DNA from 2 places in the Flexibacterium corallicola genome. Region 2 is predicted to be linked to the other one. Evidence: riboswitches for the same ligand, from Rfam matches in the RefSeq annotation. Region 2 holds a riboswitch; the other holds the start of a gene.
What was found. Region 2 has a riboswitch for thiamine pyrophosphate ahead of P6574_RS17140 (ABC transporter permease). Riboswitches for the same ligand answer to the same signal wherever they lie in the genome.

Region 1 (3,924 bases), 160 kb from region 2:
TCCAGCGCATTACCAATCAAATTGACGAGAACTTGAGAAAGGCGAATGGCGCCTCCCATCACAACAACCCCCTCACCCGGCGGCGAGTATTGCAAATCAACATTCATTTGCCTGCATCTGGGTCCAACCAGCAGAAAAACCTCATCAAAAACCGGAGCCAACAAGACTGGCTGAACACCATCGCCTGCCTTCCTGCTAAAGCCTTTCAGCGTTTTGCTCAAGGTGGCCATGCGCTCGACCATTGAGACAATGCGATCCAAGGACTTGCCCGCGTTTTTCTGCTTTCCCATTTGCAGGTAGGTTTGCGCATTGTCCGCATGGGAGCGGATTGCACCTAGTGGCTGATTGTATTCATGGGAAAGAGCTGCGGACATTTCGCCAAGCGTGGCGAGCTTTGCCGACTGGATCAAGCCGGCCTGCACCTTTTGCAGCTCTTCTTCCGCATTTTTCCGTTCCCGAACTTCCTGCTCCAGCTTTTTATTGGCACAAAGCAAGGCAGTTGTGCGCTCGTCAACCCGTTGTTCAAGCTCCTGCGCAATGGCTTTTTCCTTGTACATCAGCAAAAGCAACCGCCGCCGCCGCTGCCAAAGCCCCCACACACCAAGGGAACTGCCAAGCACAAAAGCAGCAGTGGCAATGCTTATCCAGATCGCCAGAGTGCGTGCATTTGATACATCAATGAACGTGAGAACTCTCCACCCCAAGGGCGCGACGGTTTGCTCCAGTTTCAAAAGCGGGGCTGCGGGGGCCAGTTCACTGGCTTGAAACAGCTCAAGGCCCAGAAGGGTTCGGCCCCTGACAAGGTTAAGCTGGTCGGGCGGTGCACTTGTGGTTTTTTGCTCTGTTACAGCAAAGCGGCGCCCTCTCAGCTCCGGCCTGTTGCTTGCAACAATATGGCCGCTCTCATCAACGGCAAACACGCCATTCGCACTCAAAGCCCATGTTTGTTCTACCCCTGAAAGGCTCACTCTCACGGCGATTATACCCAGCTGGGCTTCCCTCTCCCTTACAGCGAAGGCAAATACATAGCTGGTTTGCTTATTGCTCCCGCGAACGATGAGCTGGCGGCCCAGCCGTCCTTGAGTGGCAGATTTAAAAGCTTCGGGCGCTGCGAACCTACCTTTATTGGCCAAGGCATCCCTTGAAAGCAAATTCGTGACAGTGAAGTCTGTTTCCGGCGAGAAAAACCAAACCTCATCCGCGCCGGACATTCCGGCAATCAAACGGGCAATACGCCTTGCCGAGCGAACGTCTTTATTCTTGAAAGCTGCCTTCACTTCGCCGCTTCTTGCAAGAATGGGGGCCAGCAAGCGAAACTTATCCAGATGCTGTTCCAGATTTGCCGATTGAACAGACAATGTGGACAGGCCCTTTTCGCCAACATCCTCTAAAAATTTCTGCTCGCACATGACCCATGTAAGCGCCCCTGCTATCAGGCTGGTCAACAGCACCGCCAGCATGACAACCGGAGTTCTCCAGTGGGGTGAACGCGCAGAGTTTATGTTGGCGTGTCTAATGATATGCATGGATTGCTCTACCCACACATATTACTATGCAAGTGCAGCACGATTGATCATGGTGAAAATGGTTTGCCCCTCCAGCACTGATCCGGCTTTCATAAACGAAACTACTAGCCTTATTTGGGGGATGCCCTATCCCCGACAAACCTAATTAAGCCTGAAAACACCAGTTTTCCAAGCTCCTTTTCCCTAAAGTTGTAAGGTAGCCCCCTAGTTATGGCCACCAACTCTTCTTTGAGGGGACAACCCCTTTGATATATACCCAACTGATACTTCCAGAAGTTCCCGCGCATATTCGGTTGCGCTTGGGGTTGCCACCCGTTAAGAAAAGCCCGACCTCGGGGTGCGCGCAGATGCCGCGCTGAGATGCATTTTTTTTTGCAAACCCGTTGAACCTGAACCGGCTAGAACCGGCGGAGGGAAAGGTATTGGTTTCGATCCTCCTTACCCTCTCGCCGCAATTGAGGATGACATGAAACATCTGCTATTTGCTGCGGGACTGTTGAGCACAACACCGGCTTTTGCCGCTGACAATCCACAGTTGACAATTTACACCTACGACAGCTTTGTTTCCGACTGGGGCCCGGGCCCGAAAGTGGAAGAAGCCTTTGAGGCCATTTGTAACTGCGACTTGAACCTTGTTGGTGTTGAAGATGGCGCCGCACTGCTGTCGCGCCTGCGTTTGGAAGGGAAAAACACCAAGGCCGATATGGTGCTGGGGCTGGATACCAACCTTCTGGACAAGGCCAAAAAAACCGGCCTGTTCGCACCGCACTCCGTGAAGGCTGACTACACCTTGCCAATCGAGTGGAGCGACGAGACTTTTGTGCCCTATGACTGGGGCTATTTCGCCTTTGTTCATAAAGACGGTGCGCAAGTGCCGACAAATTTCCGCGATCTGGCTGCAAGCGACACCAAAATCCTGATACAGGATCCTCGCTCTTCCACACCCGGCCTCGGGCTTCTTTTATGGGTGAAAGCGGCCTATGGGGATGAAGCTCCGAAAATCTGGGCAGACCTTGCAGATAACATTGTAACCGTGACCAAAGGCTGGTCCGAAGCATATGGTCTGTTCCTTGAGGGCGAGGCCGATATGGTGCTCAGCTACACCACATCTCCCGCTTACCATCTGATTGCAGAGGAAGATGCCAGTAAAAAAGCTGCCGCCTTTGATGAAGGGCACTTTATGCAAGTTGAAGTGGCTGCGAAACTGGCGGGCACCGACCAGCAGGAATTGGCCGATCAGTTCCTGAACTTCATGGTATCGGATGCTTTCCAGCAGATCATTCCAACAACCAACTGGATGTACCCTGCCGTGACACCGGCAGCAGGTTTGCCAAAAGGTTTTGAAACGCTGCTCATCCCTGAAAAATCTTTGTACCTTGAACCAACCGAGGCTGTTGCTGCACGAGATGAGGCTCTGCCCGAATGGCTGAACGCGCTCAGCCAGTAAACCCGTTTGCGGGTATCGCCGCGGCAGGACTTGTCGCGGCGCTTATTATTGGCACCTTGGCCGCAGTGGCCTTTCACGCCGAGGCGGGGCATGGTATTGGCCCCTCAGACTGGTCGGCCCTGCGGTTCACCCTTACACAAGCTGCGCTTTCAGCGCTTATCAGTGCGCTTCTTGCCATTCCGGTGGCCCGCGCCTTGGCACGCAGGCGCTTTTGGGGCCGCCGTTTCCTGATTGCAATTTTAGGAGCCCCCTTCATCCTACCCGTCATCGTAGCAATCCTCGGGCTGCTACAGGTCTTCGGGCGTTCGGGCTGGATTTCGGATATCTTGGGCCTATTCGGGTTACCGCCCTTGCGTATCTATGGCCTGCATGGCGTTGTTCTTGCTCACGTATTTTTCAATCTACCTTTAGCAACACGCCTGCTGTTGCAAGGCTGGCAGGAAGTTCCCTCAGAACGGTTTCGACTGGCGGCACAGTTGGGATGCGAAGGAACTGCTTTATTTCGCTTGATAGAGCTGCCAATGCTCTCCCGGATTCTACCCGGTATTCTCGCTGTTATTTTCTCCATTTGCCTCACAAGTTTTGCTGTTGCACTGACATTGGGCGGCGGCCCACGGGCCACGACAGTCGAGCTGGCGATTTATCAAGCCTTTACCTATGATTTTGATCTTGGACGCGCAGCGCTTCTTTCAACCGTTCAGATACTACTCACAACAACCGCCGCAGTTGCAGCCTTGAAACTTTCACGTACCGATGGATTTGGAGCGGGGCTTGACCATGCCGTACGCCGCTGGGACGGCGGCTCCGCGCTTATTGACAGCCTCTGGATTGCTCTGGCCGCTCTCTTCCTGTTGCTGCCCCTAACGGCGGTGGCGAGCTCCGGTGCAATGGGGCTTTTTGAATTGCCTGCATCTGTTTTGAAAGCCGCTGTGGTTTCAATTTCGGTTGCTG
Region 2 (3,924 bases):
TGCTGGGCCGGTGCGTTCAGCGCTTTGACGGGTGTGTGGACACGCTGCGACCCTGCGGTCTTGTGGGTTTATGGAACGCCCCCTTGAAAGACGCCAATCACGCATCCCTTGCCTGCCGTGCTGCTCTTCAGATGCAACAAAAGCTGGATCTTTACAATCAACGGGACATGTTTCACCTTAAAGCCAATGGGCTTGATGAGCTCAAGCTCGCCATAACCATTTCCATTTACACGGGGCCAGCCGCTGTTGGCAATGTGGGAACCATGGATCGGTATAAGTATGGGGCCCTCGGTCATATTGTTGAACAAACAGAGGATTTGATTAGCGCGGAAAGTTCGCTGACTGGCTTTTCAGTTGTGAGTGAGAGGACGCGTGCCCTTGCCCCCGAACTGGCACTTCTGGAGCTGCCCATGCGCCTTATGCCCATCCCCTTACGTCAACACCTCCACTATCTTTTAGCGGGCGATGCTTCGATTGCATTCTCTGAAAAATTTCTGGGCCAGAAAATGCGGCACAGGGCACTGGTTGAAGCTTTGAAAAAAGGCCCTCAAAAAGACATTAGAGAAGCCATTGAAATATGTCAGGCCCATTCAGAAGGTTCGCTTCTGGCCTTTTACAACGCCCTAATGGAAACACTGGGGCGGGATGTGATGATGACCCGCAAGGACCTGGTTCTGGTGAAATGACAGCGCTCTTGACCATCTCAAAAGCGCTGCCAACTATCATCTGCTTTTACCTATTTGTTAGGGATGCCCCTAGCGAATTTCGACCGCATAGGTTTCAACCGGCGGAGCCTGTTCAATAAGACCGGCCTCTTTCAAGAACTGGGCAAAGCGCTCATAACGGCCACTGTCCAAAGCAGCTGGGCGCGCTGCAAAACGAGGCAGAGTGTCCGACCAGGCCCGCTGGTTCAGCTCGTCATCCAGCTTCGGATAGACTTCAAGGAACCCTTTCCATGAATCCTCCTGATGATTGAGCAGGTAAACCGTTGCCGCCTCAATAGCCGCAAGGAATTTGGCATAACGCGGATCTTCCACCTTGTCCTTGTGAGCGACATAAATCAGCTCATCATAAACAGGAACACCGTTCTCTTCGGGGAAAAAGGCACGCCCCTTGCCGCCTTCAATATTAATTTGCGTCAACTCGAAATTGCGATATCCACCGATCACCGCATCAACCCGGCCAGCTAGCAGGCTAGGAGACAAGGAGAAGTTCACATTGATCAGCTCCACATCATCTTTGCTCAGACCATTGCTTTTCAGCATCTGGTTCAACATGGCACTTTCAAAACCGACAGCAGAATGACCGATGGTCTTTCCCTTTAAGTCACTCAGGTTCTTAATGGGTCCATCTTCTAAAACAATCAAGGTGTTGAGCGGTGTGGCCACCAAAGTACCAATTCGTGCCAACGGCATACCCTCGTTAATTTGGGCATGGAGTGTCGGCTGGTAGGAAATGGCGATGTCGCCCTTACCCGCAGCCACAAGGCGCGGCGGCATGGCTGGATCTGCGGGCTCGATAAGCTCCACATCCAGCCCTTCCGCTTCAAAGAACCCGCGCGCCTGAGCAACAATAATCGGAGCGTGGTCCGGATTTGCGAACCAGTCCAGCAAGACAGTGAGTTTTTCGTTTGCGCTGGCCTGAATAGAGGAGGCAAGCAAGGCAGCAGCTGCCAGCGTTCCCAAAAGTTTCATAGAGAGTTCCCTCAATTAAAAATTTTTATTGCTCTTGCTGCCAATAAACCATCTTGGAAGTGGCATATTCGACAAGAGCGCGGAGTATGAGCACCATCGCAGCAAGCAGGATAAGCGCCGCAAACATGGTTGGTGTTTGCATGCGCGCATTGGCTTGCAACATGATAAAAGCCAGACCGCCTTTCGCCCCGACCCATTCGCCGACGATGGCGCCAATGGGTGCAAACACAGCAGCAATACGCAGCCCCGAAGACAACGCAGGAAGCGCTGCCGGAATGCGGATATACCAAAGCATTTGCCTTCGGTTCAGCCGGTACAGATGCCCCAGATCCAGCAGGGCCGTATCCGTTCGCCGTAACCCGTCATAGAAGGTTGAGGTGATCGAGAAAAAGATCACAAAAACCGCCATGATCACCTTGGAGGCCAGCCCGAACCCGAACCAGAGCACCAGCAAGGGCGCAATGGCGAACGCAGGAAAGGACTGGCTAGCGGTGATGGACGGCAACAGAAGACGGCGGATAAGGGAAGACCAACTCAGCAACAGGGCAAGGTAAATACCCGCCAAAGTACCAAAGACGAAGCCGAGCAACGTTTCACCGGCCGTGATACTTGCATGATAGAGCAGGTAAGACCACTGGGTGATAAGCGCGTCCCACACTGCAAAAGGCCCCGGCAGCATGTAGCGTGGTAGCTCGAAGAACCAGACAATGAACTCCCAAAGTAAAATGAAAACTGCAAGCCCGCCAGCACCCCTTAAAAGAGAAAGAAGTGACTTTTTAAGCATGCCTTGCTCCCTTTCTTTCCCGATTGAGAAAAGAGGGCAAACAGCACAGCCAAACACCAGCAGGCGTTCTATAGCAATCAAACATTAAAAGGATCTCCCGTCGCATAAATGCAGCATTGGTGGAGACCCGGGATTTGGGCTCAGGTTCCTGTCCCTTCGCCGGAATTACCCGGATCAGGTTCTAAGGGTTCGGCAGAGCCATCTCAGCTTTTATGGAAGCACCCCTCGGAATGGGGGCAGAATGACGATAGAAATTATATTTTTCAAGAAATCTTTTAGTTAAAACACAAGAGAGCGCTCTTCAGGCATGCGTTTCGTGTTCTAAAACAATACTTACTGCCAGGATTTAATGGCTTGAGCCAGAACGCGGCCCCCTTGCTCACCCTTTTCAAAGGTAAGAATTGCACGCTTTTGGTTGTTATAGAGCATCGGAATATCAATCCACTCCCGCTCACTGAGCCACGCCAGATTCTGGGAGATATCCTCGGATTGATCAGAAAGAGCTATCCAGAACAGATTGTCTGACACTTTCACCCATGCGCCAACCAGTTTTTCACCGCGCTCCGCTTCTGCGGTTTTCATGATCACGCCTGGCACCTCGGCGATCCCCTGACCACTAAAGCCCTCTGGCAGCTCAAAACGGATTTCCACCAGATGGCTTGCAGGAAGCGAACTATCTGCATTGGGCATGATCTTCATATTGATGTTCATGTCACGCTCGGGAAGCATCACCTTTGCGTTCACCGTATCGCCGCCAGTCTGGTTGCCTCTGTCCAAACTCCACAGAACCCGCCCGTGGGTAGCGCTGCCGGAACTGCCCGTCTCCGTCGGCTCTTCATAGAGGATACTTTGTAGGGCAACGGTTACCCCGCCAACATCAGATTCAATAGCCTTTGCCGGACGAACGGAATTGGTTTGCACCGGCTTTGACTGCATTGTTTCAGAATCAGGAACCACCGGCGGCGCAAGGGCGACGGCTTTTCCTGCATCAGAAGAAGATGAGGAGACTTTATAGTCCTCACCGCTTCCAGTTATTTTCAATGTGGTTACGTTTTTGGCATCCGGCGCAACCTGAAGGCTACTGTCCAGCAGGCGATCATCGTTCTTCTTGGGAGGTTCCGACTGCGGTTCCTGTACAGGTGCCGTTTCCTGCGTCTGTGAGGAATTCATAAGAGAATCCAGCCCAGACAGGATCGCATCCCGTTGCGAATAGACCACATACCCCCCCAAAGCAAACAGCAGGGCGATGACAAAAAGAACAATTAGTTGCGGCATGCGGGACGGTCGTAGTCCCTCACCCATTCCTGCAAGAGGACGCTCCGTCTCACTCGCATGCAAGGGACGTTCCGCCCCGCCCAAAGGTTTTTTGGGCCCCGCTGCTGCAGGTTCCTCGGTCTTTGGTTGTTGGGTGGTCCCTTCTGCCTGTGCTTTGCGCCCTTTACCCGG

Region 1: it holds a riboswitch for thiamine pyrophosphate, as region 2 does, so the genes downstream of both, thiB (thiamine ABC transporter substrate binding subunit) here and P6574_RS17140 (ABC transporter permease) in region 2, are expected to answer to the same signal.

Annotation. Positions count from the first base shown of each region.
Region 1 covers NZ_JARRCW010000001.1:4,060,408-4,064,331, forward strand. The annotation lists gene P6574_RS17800 (sensor histidine kinase) at 1-1,526, opposite strand, end outside; TPP riboswitch at 1,850-1,960, shown strand; gene thiB (thiamine ABC transporter substrate binding subunit) at 1,993-2,973, shown strand; gene P6574_RS17810 (thiamine/thiamine pyrophosphate ABC transporter permease ThiP) at 2,949-3,924, shown strand, end outside.
Region 2 covers NZ_JARRCW010000001.1:3,903,290-3,907,213, forward strand. The annotation lists gene P6574_RS17130 (hypothetical protein) at 1-686, shown strand, start outside; gene P6574_RS17135 (ABC transporter substrate-binding protein) at 756-1,694, opposite strand; gene P6574_RS17140 (ABC transporter permease) at 1,720-2,478, opposite strand; TPP riboswitch at 2,612-2,714, opposite strand; gene P6574_RS17145 (hypothetical protein) at 2,812-3,924, opposite strand, start outside.